Regions from separate parts of the Pantoea sp. X-Soil-OKNW-556 genome, predicted to be linked through region 1. Evidence: predicted binding sites of a transcription regulator. Region 1 holds the regulator's gene; the other holds the start of a gene.
What was found. The regulator Fur, encoded in region 1, represses iron uptake genes when iron is present. The targets are predictions, from matches to a motif close to ATAATAATGAGAACNACTATCAA.
Positions count from the first base shown of each region.

Region 1 (10,502 bases):
GTGCCAGGGATTTGCCACTGAGATCAAACAGCGTCAGCGTGGCATCATTGCGTCCGAGGCGCACCCCAATGGTGTGAAAATGGCGGGTTTCCGTGATGATGGAGATGGCGCGGCGACCACCGGTGGAGGCTTGTTGTTCCACCTCTTTGATCAGGCCACGCTCAATCAACTGGCGGGTAATTTTGGTGACGCTGGCGGGCGCAAGCTGGCTTACTTCAGCTATCTGAATGCGCGAAATAGGCCCTTGTTGATCAATCAACCGATAAACGGCTGCGCTATTGAGTTGCTTGACAAGATCGACATTTCCTATTTGAGTCTGGCCGCCAGTGGTCATTCAGTGCTTACTCGCTGAGGACGTTCTCTCCGTTGACGAACGTCTTAATGATTTGAAAATCGCGGGTAAAGACAGTCAGGTTGGCGACTTTTCCAGCTTCGACCGTACCCAACTGTTTTTCCACTCCCATCGCCTTTGCCGGATAGAGCGTAGCCATGCGCAGCGCCTCATCCAGCGCAATGCCGCAATGTTCTACACAGTTCTGAACCGTTTCAATCATGGTGATAGCAGAACCACTTAAGGTTCCGTTCTCATCCACGCAAAGGCCATCGCGATAGTATATTGTTTTACCTGCAAAAATAAATTTATCAATCGAGGCGCCTGCCGGGGCTGTGGCATCAGTGACCAGCACCAACTTGTCGCCCTTGATACGCTTTGCATTGCGCACATTAGCGTAGTGGACATGTAAACCATCTGCAATGATGCCGCAGTATACATCAGGCGAATCAAACAGCGCGCCAATCAAACCGGGTTCACGTCCGGCAAAGGTCGGCATCGCATTGTAGAGGTGGGTGGCAAAACTTACGCCTGCGGCGAAACCGCTTTTGGCTTCTTCATAAGTGGCGTTCGAGTGGCCCGCTGAAACAATAATACCCGCATCGCTTAATTTGCGGATCACCGCACTACCGGCATTCTCCGGGGCGAGTGTCACTTTGGTGATGACATCGGCGTTAGCGCAAAGAAAATCCACCAGTTGTGCATCCGGCAGACGAATCAATTCCGGATTGTGCGTGCCTTTTTTGACTTTATTCAGCCACGGACCTTCGAGGTGTAAACCCAACGCCTGGTTTTGATGTTTAGCCAGATATGCGCGCATGGTTTCGATTGCACGTTTCATTAACGCATCGGTGCTGGTGATAAGCGTTGGCAGGTAGCTGGTGCAGCCTGATTTCTCATTGGCGCGCTGCATAATTTCCAGCGTTTCCACGGTCAGTGCATCGATATCATCGTTAAACTGCACGCCGCCGCAGCCATTAAGTTGTAAATCGATAAAACCGGGAGCGATAAACGCACCCGCAACATCCTGTTGCGGCAGGGTGGCGTCGAGCGTATCGCGTGGGCAGACGCGCTCAATCAGGCCATCGGCAATCACTACCGCATGATTGTCCAGAATTTCATGACCGGTAAAAATCCGGCCGTTTACTAATGCGTACATCGTTTCTTTCTCCCGGCTAAGCCCACCGCCATGCTGGCAGCAGGATTTTTACAACGTGGTCTTACACACCTTTCATATTTTCCGCTTCCATTTCGCGGAAATATTTCACGGTTTTCACTTTCAGTTCCATGGTGGCGGGTTCATCACACACCACCACGCCTTTGGCGTGCAGCTGCAAGCAGCTGATGGTCCACATATGGTTAACATTACCTTCTACCGCCGCCTGCAACGCCTGAGCTTTGACATGACCGGTAACCAGAATCATCACCTCTTCGGCATCCAGCAACGTACCTACACCCACGGTCAGGGCATATTTTGGCACCTGATCCACATCACCGTTAAAGAAACGGGAATTGGCGAGGCGAGTCTCGTGTGTCAACGTTTTGATACGGGTACGGGATGCAAGCGAGGAGGCTGGTTCGTTAAAGGCGATGTGACCATCATTGCCCACGCCACCCATAAACAGATGGATTTTGCCCAGAGCGCGGATCTTCTCTTCGTACTGACGACATTCTGCGTCAATATCTTCCGCATTGCCATTCAGAAGATTGATGTTTTCTGGTTGGATATCAACGTGATCGAAAAAATTACGATACATAAAGCTGTGGTAACTTTCCGGATGCTCTTTTGGCAGGCCAACGTATTCATCCATGTTAAACGTGACCACATGTTTGAAACTAACCTGGCCCGCTTTATGCATCTCAATCAGGTGCTTGTACGCTTCCAGTGGTGTGCCACCGGTGGGCAGACCTAGCACGAAGGGACGATCTGGGCCAGGATTAAACGCATTAATGCGGTTAACAATATGGCGCGCGGCCCATTTACCCACCTGGGTAGGTGTGGCTAAAGGGATCAGTCTCATGTCTTCACCTCAGTTAAAGATTGAAAAGTGGGGTCGCCGTTTTCTCTACAGACCGTTCTTAAGCGTAATCCGTTTAAGCTCAACCATACGGGGAAAAGTGCGTCCTGATATTTTTCATCATAAAATAAGTTTGGGGTGATGGCTAGCAGTTAGGGGGTGTAAACGTCATTTTTGGTGATAAAAGTCACAGTTGTTGTGGTTTTAATTTGCGAGGCGAATTAATTTATCTCTACACTTCGCCTCGTGGTGAAAAGTGTCATCTAAGCTACCGGGTGCCGGGATAATAAAATCAACCCGCGCTACGGCAATACGCCAGTCTCAAAGGGGGAGAATAAGGTGAGTATTTTAGGATATCTGCAAAAGGTCGGCCGAGCGCTTATGGTGCCGGTGGCGACCCTGCCGGCAGCGGCAATTTTAATGGGGGTGGGGTACTGGATCGATCCTGACAGCTGGGGGGCGGGTAACGCTCTGGCTGCGTTGCTGATCAAATCCGGTGCCGCGATCATCGAGCATATGTCGGTGCTGTTTGCCATCGGTGTTGCCTATGGCATGTCAAAAGATAAAGACGGTGCTGCGGCGCTGACTGGCTTCGTTGGTTTCCTCGTGGTCACTACCCTGTGTTCACCGGCCGCCGTGTCGATGATTCAGAAAATCCCGTTGGATCAAGTGCCTGCCGCTTTCGGCAAAATCGAGAACCAGTTTGTCGGTATCCTGGTGGGGATTATCTCGGCGGAAGTCTATAACCGCTTCAGCCACGTTGAGCTACCAAAAGCGCTGTCATTCTTCAGTGGCCGCCGTCTGGTTCCCATCCTGGTCTCCTTCCTGATGATCCTCGTCGCGTTCATTCTGATGTATATCTGGCCGGTGGTGTTTAATGGTCTGGTCAGCTTTGGCGAGAGCATTCAGAAACTGGGTTCTGTTGGCGCAGGTATCTATGCCTTCTTCAACCGTCTGCTGATTCCGGTGGGTCTGCATCACGCATTGAACTCCGTGTTCTGGTTTGACGTGGCTGGCATCAACGATATTCCGAAATTCCTCGGTGGTGCACAGTCCATCGCTAATGGCAGCGGCATTCCGGGGATCACCGGTCGCTATCAGGCGGGCTTCTTCCCGATCATGATGTTCGGTCTGCCGGGTGCAGCGCTGGCAATTTACCACTGCGCGCGTCCGGAAAACCGTGCCAAAGTGGGCGGTATCATGTTGGCTGCTGCCTTTGCTGCCTTCTTTACCGGTATCACCGAACCACTGGAATTCTCCTTTATGTTCGTGGCACCGGTGCTGTATGTCATCCATGCGCTGCTGACCGGGCTTTCGGTATTTATCGCGGCGAGCATGCACTGGATTGCGGGCTTTGGTTTCAGCGCCGGCCTGGTGGATATGGCGCTGTCAACGCGCAACCCGCTGGCGGTCCATTGGTGGATGCTGATCCCACAAGGTCTGGTGTTCTTCGCTATCTACTATGTGGTGTTCCGGTTCACTATCCAGAAATTCAACCTGATGACACCGGGCCGTGAACTGGCTGCTGATGATGAAACTGACGGCTATGACGTCAATGTTGACCACAGCGGCAGTGGCGAAAGCCAGACCGAATCGCTGGCGCGTCGCTACATTGGTGCCGTGGGTGGTTCAGAAAACCTGACCAACATCGATGCCTGTATCACCCGTCTGCGTCTGAACGTGAAAGATGCCGCTCAGGTGAACGACAGCGTGGCGAAACGTTTGGGTGCATCCGGTATTATCCGTCTCAACAAACAAAGCGTGCAGATTATCGTCGGTACCCAGGCGGAAAGCATTGCCACCGCGATGAAAACCGTGCTGACCAAAGGCCCAGTCGCCGCTGCCGCTACCGCGCCTGCTGCTGCACAACCCGCGGCACCACAGCCGCAGGCCGTGCTGAACAGCGACAAAGGCGTGATCGCCACGCTGGTGGCTCCGGTGAGCGGTGAAGTGGTTGCCCTGGACGCGGTGCCGGATGAAGCCTTCGCCAGCAAGGCGGTGGGTGATGGTCTGGCAATTAAGCCTACCGGTAAAACCGTGGTGGCACCGATTGCCGGTACCATCGTGAAAATCTTCAATACCAACCATGCTTTCTGTCTGGAGAGCGAGAACGGTGTTGAGATCGTGGTGCATATGGGTCTGGATACCGTCGCGCTGGAAGGCAAAGGCTTCTCGCGTCTGGTGGAAGAGGGCGCAACGGTGGTGGCGGGCCAGCCAGTGCTGGAAATGGATCTGGATTTCCTCAATGCCAATGCCCGTTCGATGATCAGCCCGGTGGTGGTCAGCAACAGCGATGATTTCGCTGGCCTCAATCTGCTGGCTAGTGGGTCAGTGGTCGCCGGTGAAACCCGTTTGTACGAGGTTAAAGGCTAAACCCTTGTGATAAACCCCAAAGGCAGGAAGCGATTCCTGCCTTTTTTGTTTTAAAACGACCAACAAACGGTTGTTTCCCTTCTGCGCTTTGTGGATCATACTCCGTTACTTTCCAGGACAAATCACCCGTATTGTATTTGAGGATTTTGAGATGAGTGAGGCTGAAGCCCGCCCAACGAACTTTATTCGTCAGATTATCGACGAAGATTTGGCGAGCGGTAAGCACAACAGCGTGCATACCCGTTTCCCGCCTGAGCCCAATGGTTACCTGCATATTGGCCATGCGAAATCGATCTGTCTGAATTTTGGTATCGCACAAGATTACCAGGGACAGTGCAATCTGCGCTTCGACGACACCAACCCGGTGAAAGAAGATATGGAGTTCGTCGAGTCCATCAAGCGCGACGTGCAATGGCTGGGCTTTGAATGGAGCGGAGACGTTTGTTACTCCTCGAACTATTTCGACCAGCTGTACAACTATGCGGTCGAACTGATCAACAAAGGCCTGGCCTATGTGGATGAGCTTTCGCCGGAAGAGATTCGCGAATACCGTGGCACCCTGACTGCCCCGGGTAAAAACAGCCCGTTCCGCGATCGCACACCGGAAGAGAACCTGGCGCTGTTTGAAAAAATGCGCGCCGGTGGCTTCGAAGAGGGCAAGGCTTGCCTGCGTGCCAAAATCGATATGGCATCAAACTTTATCGTGATGCGCGATCCGGTGCTGTATCGCATTAAATTTGCTGAGCATCACCAGACTGGTAACAAATGGTGCATCTACCCGATGTACGATTTTACCCACTGCATCTCCGACGCACTGGAAGGCATTACCCATTCACTGTGTACGCTGGAGTTCCAGGATAACCGTCGCCTGTACGATTGGGTGCTGGACAACATCAGCATTCCGGTTCACCCGCGTCAGTATGAATTCTCACGTCTGAATCTGGAATACGCGGTGATGTCGAAGCGTAAACTGACTCAGCTGGTGAGTGAAAAGGTGGTAGAAGGCTGGGATGACCCGCGTATGCTGACCGTGTCCGGTTTGCGCCGTCGTGGTTACAGCGCAGCCTCGATTCGTGAATTCTGCCTGCGAATTGGTGTGACGAAACAGGACAACATCGTTGAGATGGCCTCGCTGGAGTCATGTATCCGTGACGATCTCAACGAGAATGCGCCGCGTGCTATGGCGGTGCTGGATCCGCTGAAAGTGGTGATTGAGAACCTGCCTGCGGGTCATGAAGAGATCATCACCATGCCGAACCATCCGAACAAACCGGAAATGGGCACGCGTGAGGTTCCGTTCAGTCGTGAGGTGTGGATCGATCGCGCTGATTTCCGTGAGGAAGCCAACAAGCAGTACAAACGTCTGGTGCTGGGTAAAGAGGTCCGTCTGCGTAATGCTTATGTGATCCGTGCCGAGCGCGTAGCGAAAGATGATGAAGGCAATATCACCTGCATCTATTGTACCTGTGACGTCGATACCCTGAGCAAAGATCCGGCTGATGGCCGTAAAGTGAAAGGTGTGATCCACTGGGTTTCGGCGATCCATGCGCTGCCTGCGGAATTCCGTCTGTACGACCGTCTGTTCAGTGTACCGAACCCAGGTGCGGCAGAGGATTTCCTCACCACCATCAACCCGAACTCGCTGGAAATCAAACAAGGTTTTGTTGAGCCGGGTCTGCGTGATGCAGTAGCGCTTGCGCCGTATCAATTTGAACGTGAAGGTTATTTTTGCGCAGATAGCGTTTATTCGCAGCCTTCTAAGCTGGTATTCAACCGTACTGTCGGTTTGCGTGATACCTGGGCGAAAATCGGCGATTAATCCTTTTTGTCGTTTTCCCCATATCCTGATAAAAGGGCGAGAAATCGCCCTTTTTTATTGGCTGTAATTTGAGTTTAGCCATCTTTTATTCTGTGGCTTGCGAAACGTGCTTGTTACCGGGATTTGCAACTAATCTGACTTTAACATAATTAATCAATTTACGAGTGTTAAAAACTTTTTTTCAGGTAGGCTATGCGCTCTCAGACGTTGCTCCGCGGGTTATAAAGGAAAAAAAATGACAAGTCTCGCTCAGGAAGCCAAACACAGCGTAGTGGTATTACATCAACTTATCGAACGTATTTTTAATCAGTCGGATAGCACCGACGACAGCATTGAATTGTTCCTTTCGCACTTTCACCCGGATTTCAAAATGGTGACACCGCAGGGCAAGCAACTGGATTTCAATGCGACGGAAGTGCTGTTCCGTCAACTGCGTGGTCAACGTGAAGGGATGCGTATCGCCACCAGCGAACATGCCATCATCTCGCAACAAAGCAAGGAAGTGACGATTCAGTATCGCGAATTGCAAATGATGAACGGCACTAACCAGAGCCGCATCTCACTGGCGGTGCTGGATTGCAGTACCTCAATTCCGCGCTGGCGTTATTTACAGGAAACGCTGGTGCAGTGAAGCAGCCATAAAAAAACCGGTGCCAGGCACCGGTTTTTTTATACTGCATAGCACATTTTATTGCTTGTCGTGGAGCGTCTCGTCTTCGCGGCAGTCTCCCAACGCACAGTGGCCGTACAAGTACAGACTGTGGTTAGTCAACTTGATACCGTGACGTGTGGCGATTTCGCGCTGACGGGTTTCAATGGATTCATCGCTGAATTCGATCACTTTGCCACAATCCAGGCAGATCAGGTGGTCATGGTGATGCTGTTGCGTCAGTTCAAAGACGGATTTACCACCCTCGAAGTTATGGCGGGTCACGATTCCCGCGTCATCAAACTGGTTAAGAACGCGATAAACCGTTGCCAGACCAATCTCTTCGCCCATGTCGATCAGGCGTTTGTACAAATCTTCCGCGCTGACGTGATGGCATTCGGGTTCCTGAAGCACTTCCAGAATTTTCAGTCTGGGGAGCGTGACTTTCAGGCCAGCCTTCTTCAATGCGGAGTTGTTGTCAGTCATGCGGATATTGTCCTGTTACTTAGCTAGTCACTTGCGGCGCAGGGCCTTGAATGTCGATCACGCGCATTCTCATTTGCGTCTCATTATAGAACTCAAGCAGTGAAATGAAAACCAAGGCAATGTCCTGAAAATCACCAGTGGCTGTAAGGAGAAATGTCACTAACGCCGGCGGGGATCGTGCAGGTCTTTGTTTCCATTTCACTCAGCCTCATTCTGATGCCAGAGGAATAAGCGGATGACCGTTACGGGTATTCTACAGATTTGCGGGAAAAAGTTAAAAAACAGTAGCTATTATTTTTATAGGAAATTCCTTTAACTCAATGTGAGCCAGCGCCCACATTGAGGAGGGCAGGGGATCAGGCTTCAATGATCTCTTTCAGTTGCAGCTCATCGAAAATCTGTTTCACCCATTTATCAACACGTTCGTTGGTCAGTTCAGGCTGACGATCTTCATCGATCGCCAGACCGAGGAAGTGTTTGTCATCTGCCAGACCTTTCGAGGCTTCGAAATGGTAGCCTTCGGTCGGCCAGTGTCCCACAATCACCGCGCCGTTTGGCTCGATGATATCGCGGATGGTGCCCATAGCATCACAGAAGTATTCAGCGTAATCTTCCTGGTCACCGCAGCCAAACAGCGCGACTAATTTGCCATTGAAATCAATTTCTTCCAGAGTCGGGAAGAAATCATCCCAGTCACATTGCGCTTCGCCGTAGTACCAGGTCGGAATGCCCAGCAGCAGGATATCGAATGCTTCGAGATCTTCTTTGGTGCTCTTGGCAATGTCATGCACTTCGGCCACATCTTTACCCAGTTGTTTCTGGATCATTTTTGCAATGTTTTCAGTATTGCCGGTATCGCTGCCGAAGAAAATGCCTACGATTGCCATGAGTTAAGTAACCTCTTAAATCCTGATATATGGGTTGAATGCACAGTTAAGCGAATGATAGCAGACCGGGCAAAGTGGCGGAACTTGTAAAGCCGAGACTTTGTGTTCCTGCGTGCGGTCTGCGTGTGTTACGACAGTTTGAGTTGCGCCAGCAGCATTTGTTCAATCAATTCGCTACGGCTGATGTTCTGCTGCTCTGCCAGAGTATTAAGCGCGTCAACCGCTTCACTGCTCATTTTTAGCTCCACGCGACGTAAACCACGCACTTTGTCGCGTTTTAGCTGGTTGCGCTTGTTAATGCGCAACTGTTCGTCACGCGTTAGCGGACTGGTTTTGGGGCGACCGGGACGTCGCTCATCAGCGAAGAGATCGAGCGTGGTGCGGTCAGTTTGTTCTTTTGCCATTTTTTGTAAAACTGAGTGGGCGCGAACGGCGGAAAGGCGCTGCGCAATTTATACATTATCGGCCCAGCCACGGTGAAAAAATCATCCGCGGCAAATTTTTAGCGCGACATCATACTCCAGCACTCCTTGCGACGCCAACCTTAAACGTTTTGCGGCAAGCTTTTGCTTTTACAGTACAAAAAAGCGGCGAACTGCGCGCAAAACCGCCTCAGGTTTTTCAGCATGGACCCAGTGACCGGCACCACTGATGACATGCGCATGCGCCTGTGGAAACTGGCGCAGCAACGCATCACGATGTTGATTGTCCAGATAAGGCGATTCGCTCCCGCGAATAAACAGCGCCGGATGTGGCCATGCAGGAACCTCATTCCAGCCGGAAATGGTGGCGTAATTATCCCACAGCACCGGCACATTAAAGCGCCATTCGCCATCCTGGAACGATTTCAGAATGAACTGAATGACCCCTTCTTCTTCCAACAGGGTGTGCATCACCTCGGCGGCTTCACCGCGACGTGTCACACCCGCGGCGCTTACGGCACGGATAGCAGCAAAAATCTCATCATGGCGGCGTGTCTGATAATCCACCGGCGCGATATCAATCATCACCAGCTTTTCAATGCGTTCCGGCGCAATGGCACTTAACGTCATGGCAATTTTGCCACCCATCGAATGGCCGATTACGCCAACACGATCGAGGCCGTGGGCGTCAAGAGTGTCAACGATATCTTGCGCCATCGCCGCATAGTTCATCTCGTCGCTGCGCGCGGACAGACCGTGATTGCGTACATCCACCTGCAAGGTGGGACGGGCATCGCGCAGGCCACGCGCCAGCACGCCAAGGTTATCCAGGCTGCCAAACAGGCCATGAATTAACAGAATTGGAGGAGCATCAGGGGCAGATTGTTCAGTTTCCAGACGGGCATTCAAAATCATGGCAAAGTTCTTACGGTTGTGAGCTTCGCTTAGGTTATCATGAATCCACCTGCTCAGGAGCCAACCTGGTGGGCATTAGGGCATATTCCGACTTTTGCCCTGAAACGATGCCAGCGCTATCGGCCGCCTGGGATTTAACTTTATAATCCTCATGTTAGAGCCCGCTCACATTTTGCACGGCAGGATTTTGCTAAGGCCTTTGCAGAAATGCGTGGTTCTGTCATTTGCCAGAATCGTACGGAAAAAGATGAAAACGATTGAAGTTGACGAAGAACTCTACCGTTATATTGCCAGCCACACCCAGCACATTGGTGAAAGCGCCTCCGAAATTTTGCGCCGCATGCTGAAGTTCACTGCCGGTCAGAGTGCCCCTGCAACCTCTGCTGTTGTCGCCGTTGCGGCCAAAGAAGCCCAGCCGGTCGCAACGCAAGCCCGTCCGCAGGATCGCGTTCGTGCGGTACGTGAACTGTTACTTTCCGATGAGTATGCAGAGCAGAAAAAGGCGGTTAATCGCTTTATGCTGGTGTTGTCAACGCTCTATCGTCTTGATCCCGCAGCCTTTGCGGATGCCACGGCGTCACTGCAAGGACGCACCCGCGTCT
Region 1 covers NZ_AP035990.1:1,258,432-1,268,933, forward strand. Annotated here, with positions in the region: gene nagC (DNA-binding transcriptional regulator NagC) at 1-334, opposite strand, end outside; gene nagA (N-acetylglucosamine-6-phosphate deacetylase) at 342-1,490, opposite strand; gene nagB (glucosamine-6-phosphate deaminase) at 1,552-2,352, opposite strand; gene nagE (N-acetylglucosamine-specific PTS transporter subunit IIBC) at 2,695-4,722, shown strand; gene glnS (glutamine--tRNA ligase) at 4,874-6,541, shown strand; gene AC6I8T_RS05730 (hypothetical protein) at 6,777-7,172, shown strand; gene fur (ferric iron uptake transcriptional regulator) at 7,230-7,676, opposite strand; gene fldA (flavodoxin FldA) at 8,033-8,563, opposite strand; gene ybfE (LexA regulated protein) at 8,692-8,967, opposite strand; gene ybfF (esterase) at 9,136-9,900, opposite strand; gene seqA (replication initiation negative regulator SeqA) at 10,148-10,502, shown strand, end outside.

Region 2 (10,502 bases), on a different replicon from region 1:
TATCTGGTCAAACGCCAGGACATGCTGGTTATTCACGAAAAAATGCCACCGCATACCGAGGAAAAGCGGCATTACCACGCCGTATCCCGACAATTTTTCTTTGTCGTGAAGGGCGTGCTGACCATGGAGCTGGAAGGTGAAAAGCAGGAAATCGCTGCGTTGCAGGGCATCGAAATTCCTCCCGAGGCAAAACACCAGGCCAGAAACGACAGCGATGACGCGGTAGAGTTTATTGTTATTTCCCACCCTACCACGCGAGGCGACCGCACTGACCTGCCCGATTTAGCATAAACGGGCAGGCAGGTATCCGCTGATTACCTACGAGCGTCGGGACGCAATTGGCGTACAAGGTACATTTTCGTTGCCACCGACACCAGCAACGCCAGCGCTAATCCCCAGACAAACACCTGCATCATTGCCTCGTAACTGCCGGTACTTTGTCGCAGCAGAGAGGATACGGACGATCCGACCAGCCCTGCGAGCGCCCAGGCGGTCAGCACATATCCGTGGATAGCACTGACCTGGCGGGAGCCAAAAATATCGCCAATATAGGCAGGCAACGTGGAAAAACCACCGCCATAGCAAGTCATGATCAACAGCAAAACCGCTTCAAACAGTAAGACGTGCTGCAATGAGGGCAGTAGCCAGAACGCGACAATTTGCAGAGCGAAAAAGAGGATGTAGGTATTGGGACGACCAATAATATCGGAGAAAGATGCCCACGCAATTCGCCCCAGCCCATTAAATAACCCGATCATCCCAACCAGCGACCCCGCTGCCAGTGCTGATATACCCGTTGCTTCCTGAGCCAGTGGAGAAGCGACGGAAATTAACGCAATACCGCAGGTGATATTTATAAACATCATCAGCCACAACCCTAAAAAACAGCGAGTACGGACCGCTTGATTGGCTGTCATTGGCATCACGCCCTGAGCCGGTATTTTGCCGGGCTTCACCTTTTCCCGCGCGGGTTGCCAGTCTGGTGGCGGTAATTTCAGACAGGCTGATGATAACAACATAATTGCCGTGTAACTGATTGCCTGTAGGAAAAAGGTCTGAGCAATACCTACCGAGCCAATAAGTAAACTCAGAATCGGCCCGCCTAAAAAAGCCCCAAAGCCGAAGCCCATAATGGCGAGGCCCGTTGCCAGACCGCGCCGGTCAGGAAACCATTTCATCAACATCGATACCGGGGTGACATACCCCGTCCCCAGCCCAAAGCCACCGACCAGGCAAAAAAACAGTAACAAACCTAAGCGCAACGTATCGTTCGATATCATGCCAGAGGTGGCTACACCGGCCCCCATCAGACCGACACCCCATAAACCCGTGGCGAGAAACCCCGAAAATCGCGGCCCACGTCGTTCAACAACATGCCCCATGACCGCAGCAGACATCCCCAGTACAAAAATAGCCAGACCAAATGGCAACCCTGCTTCAAACTCATTCCAGCCAAAGGCATCCATAAAAGGCTTTTTAAATACACTCCAGGCATAAACTGAACCTAAAGAAATATGGATACCCACCGCTCCGGCTGCGATAACCCAACGACAATTCATAAAAATCCCTTTATCAAATAGTAATCCATCCAAATTCTATATATGTTCCACTTCCTTATGAAAAGGATGAATTTCTTATTTAAATACATTTCATATATAAACAAAAACAACCTGAAAAACTCATGACCAAACGAGAGGCGATACGCATAACACTCTAATATATAATAAAAAAATCATGTTTTTTTGATGTTTGATATTTACCAAGGATATTCAGCAGGATGGCGGGTGCCCGGCATAACCGGACACCGTCAGATACGGACAGTTATTCTATGCCGAGATAACCGTCCATATAGGTTTGTGCAATCGCCTCCGACATATTGTTGCGCCAGCGCGGTGATAACGTGGCGTCATCTTTATATTCTTTACCGGCAAAGTGCGACGTTCCACTGATTGATTTTATGAACTCATCGCTGTGGAAATAGCTGACTCTTTTCTGCGCATCGGCGCTGGAGACACCTTGTGCACGATCTTTTTTGCCCAGTTGCCAGAACTGGGCAAAAAAAGGCGTCGCCATGCGGATGGAGTCAGCCTTGTTCATCACAAAATTGGGATCCGAATCTTCGACTTTATAGACGAATTTAGTCGCATGCCGTTTGGCGCTGGTATCCGTTTGCGCACAACCATTCAGTAACAGGAGAGATAAAGCGACAACACTCACAATGCGGAGGTTTCCATTCATTAAAAAGCTTCCTTTTGCATAAAACGATTGATTTATCATCAGCCCTGTCGGGCTGAAACCAGCACCTCGGGGTGCTGGCCGGGATCAGTCAGGTGAATTCATCGATTGTCATTCACCACCCTTTCACCCTCTTCCGTTAGTCTTACCTCGTAATAGCGTGACATATCCGTGGGCGAGGCAATGAATTCAATCAGCCCCGACCGCATCAATGACGCCAAACTTCGGCAGGTAATATCCCTTCGTTTGCACATTTCAATTTCAAAATCACATTTCATTTCCAGCCCTATGGCTTTATCACCACGTAGCCGGTGCTTAGTGCCACTTTGCATACGACGTAAAGTAATCAGTTTTGCCTGTGAAATTCCCATGCCTTCCCTTCCCCTGGATAAGATCAATAGTTATGAATAACTGCTGAACGAACGGCCTCGCGCTTTCGGACCATTGCAGTCCAACGCTTTTTATGAAATCACTGGGGTACGACACATAATAAGAATATCGAAAATAAATTGTAAATATTACGTAAGGCAAATTAAGACTGGATTATGTGTCCGACAACCGTTACTACTAGCAGAAAATGGCCGCGAGGCCCGGTATGCACTGTAAAACTACCCGTGATTATCGTCACTACTAAATTTGGTAGTTGCTTTATTTACCTGGATTGGCACTGAGGCAGATCAAATGAATAAGCCGGAAACGTATATGTTGTTAGCACTGGAGTGTTCCAGAAATGCGCTGCCGGACTGTCGGCCAAACCCGCCCGTGGGTTGTGTGATCGTGAGAAATGGCGAGGTGGTCTCTTCCGGTTTTACCCAATCACCGGGCTTGCACCATGCAGAGATTGCTGCCCTGTCGAAGCTTGAAATGTCGGTGAATGATTGCGATATCTACGTCACGCTGGAGCCATGTTCGTTTCAGGGAAGAACCCCCTCGTGTGCAAAGACGCTGGCCTCACTGAAACCAAATCATATCTACATTGCATTACTCGATCCTCATCCAAAGAATCAGGGTGCGGGCATTGAAATATTGCAGCATGCAGGCATCAGTTTCACTTTGGGGATTTGCCAGAATGAGGTTTCCGAATTCCTTTCTGAATACCTGATATCATCAGACCTCTGATTGAATCTCTGGCCGATAAAATAAAATAGATGCCAGGTCGATATATAAGGTTAATGGGTCTTTCACACAACCTGGTGCGACGCATTCCCTTCTTGCCACCGCTGCCAAAAAGTCAACCGACGAAATAATAACGAAACGGCATCTATTCCCGCCATTTATTGATCAATAAAAAACCATTATTGTAATTAATAATAATTCTCATTATAGTTCGCGTTTTCATTTTTGTTGGCAAAGGACAGATGACAAATCTCATGATGAAAACAATATCCCGCTATTCTCTACTGGCTTGTCTTATTGCGTACAGCCTTGGAAACTCCCCTGCATTTGCAAACGAAATAATAAGTGAAACGCCAGTGCAACAACTGGCGATTAGCGATAAAAAAAGCAGTAGCGACAATACTCTGGTCGTCACCGCCCGCGAGCAAACCCTGCAAGCGCCTGGCGTCTCCATCATCGACAGTGAAGCCATCAAAAAATACCCTATCCAGCGTGATGTTTCTGAACTGATCCGCACCATGCCCGGCGTGAATCTAACCGGTAATTCCAATAGCGGCCAGCGTGGTAATAACCGCCAGATTGATATTCGCGGTATGGGTCCCGAAAACACCCTGATTCTGGTTGACGGGATGCCGGTCAGCAGCCGCAACTCGGTGCGCTATGGCTGGCGTGGTGAGCGTGATACCCGTGGCGACAGCAACTGGGTGCCGCCCGAAATGATCGATCGTATTGAGGTTATTCGCGGCCCGGCGGCCGCGCTGTATGGCAATGGCGCGATGGGAGGCGTGGTCAACATCATCACCAAACCGGCAGAAAAAGAGTGGCATGGTAATTTCAACACTTATTACAACGTGCCAGAACACAAATCTGAAGGGGCCACCAAACGTTATAACGCCAGCCTGAGCGGCGCTTTAACGGATAATCTGACCCTGCGCCTGTATAGCAACTGGAGTAAAACACAGGCAGACGCGCAGAATATTAACAGCGGGCATGAAGCTGAGCGTAGCGGTAAATACGCAGGTATGGTGCCGGCAGGCCGTGAAGGGGTGATCAATAAAAACATTAATAGCGTATTGCGCTGGGAGTTTATGCCCATGCAGGCGCTGGAATTGAATGCGGGTTATAGCCGCCAGGGCAACCTTTACGCCGGTGACACGCAGAACACCAACAGCAGCACCCTGGTTAAGGAAAATTACGGTAAAGAAACCAACGTGATTTACCGGCAAACACTCTCCCTGAAATATACCGGTGCCTGGGATAACGGCGTGACCACCAACAATTACATTCAGTTCGAAAAAACCCGTAATAAAAGACTTAACGAAGGTCTGTCCGGTGGACTGGAGGGATTATTCAGCACGACAGATGAAGGTTTTTCTACCATTGTTCTGAATGATACCAACCTGCATTCCGAGGTAAACATTCCCTTTGACGGATGGGTTAGCCAGACAATGACCTTTGGTGCGGAGATGAATCATCAAACGATGAAAGATCCCACCTCCAATACTCTGACCAATACTTCGGAGGTCGACGGCGTCTCCAGTTCCGGTCGGAGCATCTATAGCTCAGCCAATATCTATGGCGTCTACACTGAAGATAATATTGATCTGACCGACTCAACCCGACTGACTCCGGGATTACGTTTCAATCATCAAACCTACACCGGCAGCAATATCAGCCCCTCGCTGAACCTGTCGCAGGATTTGGGGGAAGATTTTACCCTGAAATTGGGCATTGCCCGTGCCTGGAAGGCACCTAACCTGTACCAGACCAACCCCAATTATCTGCTCTACAGCAGCGGCAACGGATGCTACGCCAGTTCCACCAGCTGTTATTTACAGGGTAATAAGGATCTCAAAGCCGAAACCAGCGTCAATAAAGAGATCGGTATCGAGTACCATCATGAAGGGGTGCAGGCCGGTTTGACCTGGTATCGTAACGACTATCACAACAAAATCGAGGCAGGCTATTCCCCGGCGTACAGCAACGGTACATCAAACATCTATAAATGGCAGAACGTGCCAAAATCTGTCGTTCAGGGGCTGGAAGGCACGTTGAATTTTCCGATCAGCGAAAATTTGACCATGAACAACAATTTCACTTACATCATCGACAATAAAAACGAAACCTCTGGCGATTACCTGTCGATTATCCCGAAATATACCATTAACTCGACGCTGGACTGGCAGGCAACCAACGCCCTTTCTGTCCAGGGAACCATGACATGGTATGGCCGCCAAAAGCCGCCTAAATATAACTCCCAGGGTGAGGACACGTCCGGCAGTGAAAAATGGCAGGTTTCCCCCTATGCCATTTTTGGTGCGAGCGCAGTTTATAACATCAATAAAAATATCGATATCACAGCGGGTATCGATAATTTGTTAGATAAACGCCACTTCCGCGCAGGCAACGCGCTGACCTCGGGCGCCAACGGCACTTACGCTTATGGTGCAGGAGCGCGCACCTATAACGAGTCGGGACGGACTTATTATATGGAGCTCGGGATGCATTTCTGACAGAAAGCCGCCTGCTGCCATCTTTAGCCCGGCAGCTATGATGTGCACTGACTTGCATTTAAAACGGAAAAGGCCGCCTTGCGGCGACCTCTTCCGGCACTTCCCTGTACGACCATCCGTTATTTGTACAGTTCTGCGGTCATGTGAACACGGTTATTAGTGTTCGCTTCGGTGATTTTGTACTGTGCACCCTGCTGTGCGGCCTGTGCAGCAATTTTCGCTTCTGCACCGTCCAGGGTTGAAGAGGTGACAGAGATGCTTTGCGCGAAGCTGGCTGCTGACATCAGGGAAAGAGCGGCTACAGCGGCGATTGACAGTGCTTTGATAGTTTTCATGGTCTTAATCCTTAATTAGTTTGTTTGGAAGGCTGTGTGCCTTCGATGAAAGTAATAATAACCATAGTTATCGTTTCATGATTGATAATTAGTGCGATAACTGTGATCGTGCTAATTATTACCTTATTTAGTCAGTTCAGCTGACAGGTAAGCACCGTTGTCCACGCGTGCGCCGGTGATTTTGTACTGCGCACCCTGCTGAGCGGCCTGAGCAGCGATTTTGGCTTCTGCGCCATCCAGGGTGGAAGCGGAAGCGGTGATGCTCTGCGCAAAGCTACCGAAAGAAACCAGTGACAGGGCGGCAACTGCAACGAAAGTTTTGATAGATTTCATGGTCATTTCCTCAGAAGTTTGTTTAATCGGTGAGGCGTTGTGCCTCGATGTGAGAGAGAATAGACCTGACGGCGGGGGAGTAAAAGCTGAGGGATTTGCTGAAATAATTCAAAAAAATTGAATATAAAAAAAGGCGCGATAAATCGCGCCCTGCCATCAATCACAGTTTGTTAGCGTCAGCCCAGCAGCTCTTTTCGAACGATTTCTGCACCCGCGCTTAACGCCTCCAGCTTGCCTCTGGCGACCCGGCGCGATAGCGGCGTCATGCCACAGTTGGTAGACGGATAGAGTTTGTCAGCATCGACAAACTTAAGCACGTTGCGCAGCGTAGCGGCGACTTCTTCCGGGGTCTCGATGGTATTGGTTGCCACATCGATCGCCCCCACCATCACCTTTTTACCGCGAATCAGTTCAATCAGATCCATTGGAACATGCGAGTTGTGACATTCCAGGGAAATGATATCAATGTTGGATGTTTGCAGTTTAGGGAACACCTCTTCATATTGGCGCCACTCGTTCCCCAGAGTCTTTTTCCAATCGGTATTGGCTTTGATGCCATAGCCATAGCAAATATGCACAGCCGTCTCACATTTAAGCCCTTCGATGGCTCTTTCTAAAGCAGCAATCCCCCAGTCATTCACCTCATCAAAAAAGACATTAAATGCAGGTTCATCAAACTGGATAATATCAACACCTGCCGCCTCTAACTCTTTGGCTTCCTGGTTAAGAATTTTGGCGAATTCCCAGGCAAGTTTTTCACGGCTTTTATAGTGTCCATCATAAAGTGTATCAATCATCGTCATCGGACCTGGTAAGGCCCATTTGATCGGTTGACTGGTTAGTTGACGTAAAAATTTAGCATCTTCGACAAATACGGGCTTTTGACGAGCAACTTCACCCACAACGGACGGTACACTCGCTTCATAGCGATTACGAATTTTAACGATCTCGCGTTTCTCAAAATCAACGCCGCTGAGATGCTCAATAAAGGTCGTGACAAAATGTTGGCGTGTTTGCTCACCATCACTGACGATATCAATACCGGCTTTTAATTGATCTTCCAGGCACAAACGCAGCGCATCATGTTTGCCCTCAATTAATTCCGCATCCTGCAATTTCCAGGGTGACCAAAGTGTCTCAGGTTGTGCCAGCCAGGAAGGCTTAGGTAAACTGCCAGCAGTTGAAGTAGGTAATAATTTTTTCATCACAGGTGACCTTGTACTTTCGGTTAATCAAAGAACGGACGCAGCAGACCATTGCTCAAGAACAGTTTGATAAGGTTTGATGAAGTGCTGCTCAGTAAACTTTCCTTGTTCAATAGCCAACTGGCTACGTTCTTCGCGATCATAAACAATTTGAGTTAAGGAATAATCCTGATGCTTCAGACTTGGCTGGTAGCATTTTCCTGCCGCAGAGTTAGCATTGTAAATCTCAGGGCGATAAATCTTCTGGAACGTCTCCATTGTGCTGATGGTGCTGATCAGCTCAAGGTTGGTGTAATCACTGAGTAAGTCGCCAGTAAAATAGAAGGCCAAAGGCGCAACACTGTTCGCCGGCATAAAATAACGTGCCTGTAACCCCATTTTATTGAAATAAAGGTCAGTCAGGGATAGCTCATCTTGCTGGTATTCGATGCCAAGTACCGGATGCTGATTTCCCGTCTGATGATAGACGTTCTTACTGGAAACACTCAGGCAGATAACCGGTGATTTTTTAAAATTCTCTTTATACGCATCGGAATTCACGAAGGACTTGAATAGGTTTCCATGCAGATCACCAAAGTTATCGGGCGTGCTAAAGCCAGATTGTTTTTTATTATGTTCAGGAAGAACCACACTAAAATCATAGTCCCGTACATAAGAAGAGAAATTATTGCCTAAAATACCGTCAATACGCTCATGGGTTTTCTTATCAACGATATTTGTTTTTAATATTTCAATCGCCGGAAAGGTAACTTCAGCACCAATGTTCAACTCAGCAGAAATTATTTCCAGTTCAACTGAATAACGATCGCTATTAGGGTTATCCCAGTGCGCCAGCGAATTGAAACGATTGTCAATCATCACTAAGGCGTTACGCAAGTTCTCATGACGTTTCTCGCCTCGTGCTAAGTTCGCAAAGTTAGTCGTGATGCGCGTATTTTTGGAAGGGTTATAATTTTCGTCGAAAGAAATACGCTTAATAGAAAATGTAAGATCTTTATTCATCGCAATCCGGCACCCTGATATCTGAGATAAATACTGAAAAGACGTTTGGTTGGTTGAAAGTCACCCAATTTTTTTGGGGTTTTCTCATTCAGTATTTTTTATCTGATTTAACATTGATAATGCATATTTTATGCCAGAGCTTTTGGATGGAGAAAAGTGATTTAATTTCAATACAGCATGAGTCATGTTCATGATCAGAATCACGGTCAGGGCTGGCAGGGTTGAAAAATGTCCCACCCTACATAACTTTACTTTTAAATCATACAGTTATGCGGAAACGGGGTTACTGCGCTCGTATTCTGTGAAGGTGAGTTCAGGGCTGCAACAGCAGCCCTGTGTCAGAAAATGACAAGACGAATAGACTGTATCTCGATTCAAGATGCCGCAGCAACGTTACAAGCATACAGTATCACCTGTAGCTGAGTTTCGTTATTGCTGGTTGATTTGAGTCTATAGCTGGAAAATTTAGCATTGGCAGGGCGCGTATAGTAGGAGGTACTGCCGTCACTTTCTTTCTTAATATTTAAGTATTCCTGGCCCAGAGCACTTATCTCTCCGCTGTCCATATCGCCAAGCCCGTAATTTTGGTCGAAATGAATAACAAAGCTGTCTCCAGAATCCGTCACTTTAATGGTGTAAGGATCATTTTTCTTGCCACTGAGATATTTGTCCTTAAATCCACGACCATACTGCATGGATACCTTACATACCTTTGTCACCGGATCCATGTGAGAAGGAAAACTCGGCGGGACACCACCATCATCTTGTACCGCTTGCTGAAGATTAGTTGGTGCTGGTGGTGATGCCGGGTTTACCTGACGGACGGAAGGTGCAGCAGATTCAGCGGTTTTTTGTTCCGAAAGCACGCCCAGCACAGCCACTAAGTCATTGATTCGCCCCTTATAAGCCGAATCAAGTTGCGAAACTGTTGTCGCTTTGTTTCTGATACTCTTCAGCCACAACAGCTGTGATTTTTTTATCATCGTCGCTTGATCCGCTTTTTCTGTTAATGCTTTGCGGTACAGCGCATTCAGTTTATCGTCGAGGGAAGATAAAGACGGTGTGGAACAGATAGTCAATTCGGCGTAACTGCTGGCTTTTTTGCAATCAAACGAAGCTGCGTATCCCGGCATGTGCCATAAAATGCCTACTGCAATAAATATTACGTTTCTCTTTTTCATCATTACCGGCTTCCTGCTGAAACGAATAGATCTATTTCGACCATTCTGACTAAATCTGAGTATCGGCAGAACCTCAGAATTCCTTATAGCATCCGACTTCAGATAAAATTTCTGTTGCCTTGCTAAACCGGTTTAGTTAGTTTTCACAGACTCATTCTATGGAGGAAATTTCATGTCAGCACGAGTCTGGTGTCTGGGAGACGCCGTGGTCGATCTGTTGCCGGAGGCGGATGGACGACTGATGAAGTGTCCGGGTGGCGCACCGGCAAATGTTGCCGTTGGTATTGCGCGATTGCAGGGTAACAGTGGATTTATTGGTCGGGTCGGTGACGATCCCTTTGGTCATTTTCTGCGTCAAACGCTGGCTGATGAGCAGGTGGATATCCATTTTATGACCGCCGACCCGACCTATCGCACCTCAACCGTGGTGGTCTCGCTGGATGAAGAGGGTGAGCGCTCGTTTACCTTTATGGTACGACCGGGGGCAGACCTTTTTATTGAGCCTGCTGATTTGCCCCCCTTTCAGCCGGGTGAATGGCTGCACTGCTGTTCGATAGCGCTGGCCGCAGAACCTTCACGCTC
Region 2 covers NZ_AP035994.1:239,853-250,354, forward strand. Annotated here, with positions in the region: gene AC6I8T_RS27575 (cupin domain-containing protein) at 1-291, shown strand, start outside; gene AC6I8T_RS27580 (L-lactate MFS transporter) at 315-1,559, opposite strand; gene AC6I8T_RS27585 (Exc2 family lipoprotein) at 1,822-2,238, opposite strand; gene AC6I8T_RS27590 (hypothetical protein) at 2,337-2,606, opposite strand; gene AC6I8T_RS27595 (bifunctional diaminohydroxyphosphoribosylaminopyrimidine deaminase/5-amino-6-(5-phosphoribosylamino)uracil reductase RibD) at 2,917-3,354, shown strand; gene AC6I8T_RS27600 (TonB-dependent siderophore receptor) at 3,606-5,864, shown strand; gene AC6I8T_RS27605 (YdgH/BhsA/McbA-like domain containing protein) at 5,984-6,199, opposite strand; gene AC6I8T_RS27610 (DUF1471 domain-containing protein) at 6,323-6,532, opposite strand; gene AC6I8T_RS27615 (methionine synthase) at 6,709-7,737, opposite strand; gene AC6I8T_RS27620 (DUF1852 domain-containing protein) at 7,765-8,739, opposite strand; gene AC6I8T_RS27625 (lysozyme inhibitor LprI family protein) at 9,114-9,923, opposite strand; gene cscK (fructokinase) at 10,093-10,502, shown strand, end outside.
Region 2: a site for Fur is predicted at 3,540-3,562, ahead of AC6I8T_RS27600 (TonB-dependent siderophore receptor). Genes of this name have one in related genera too.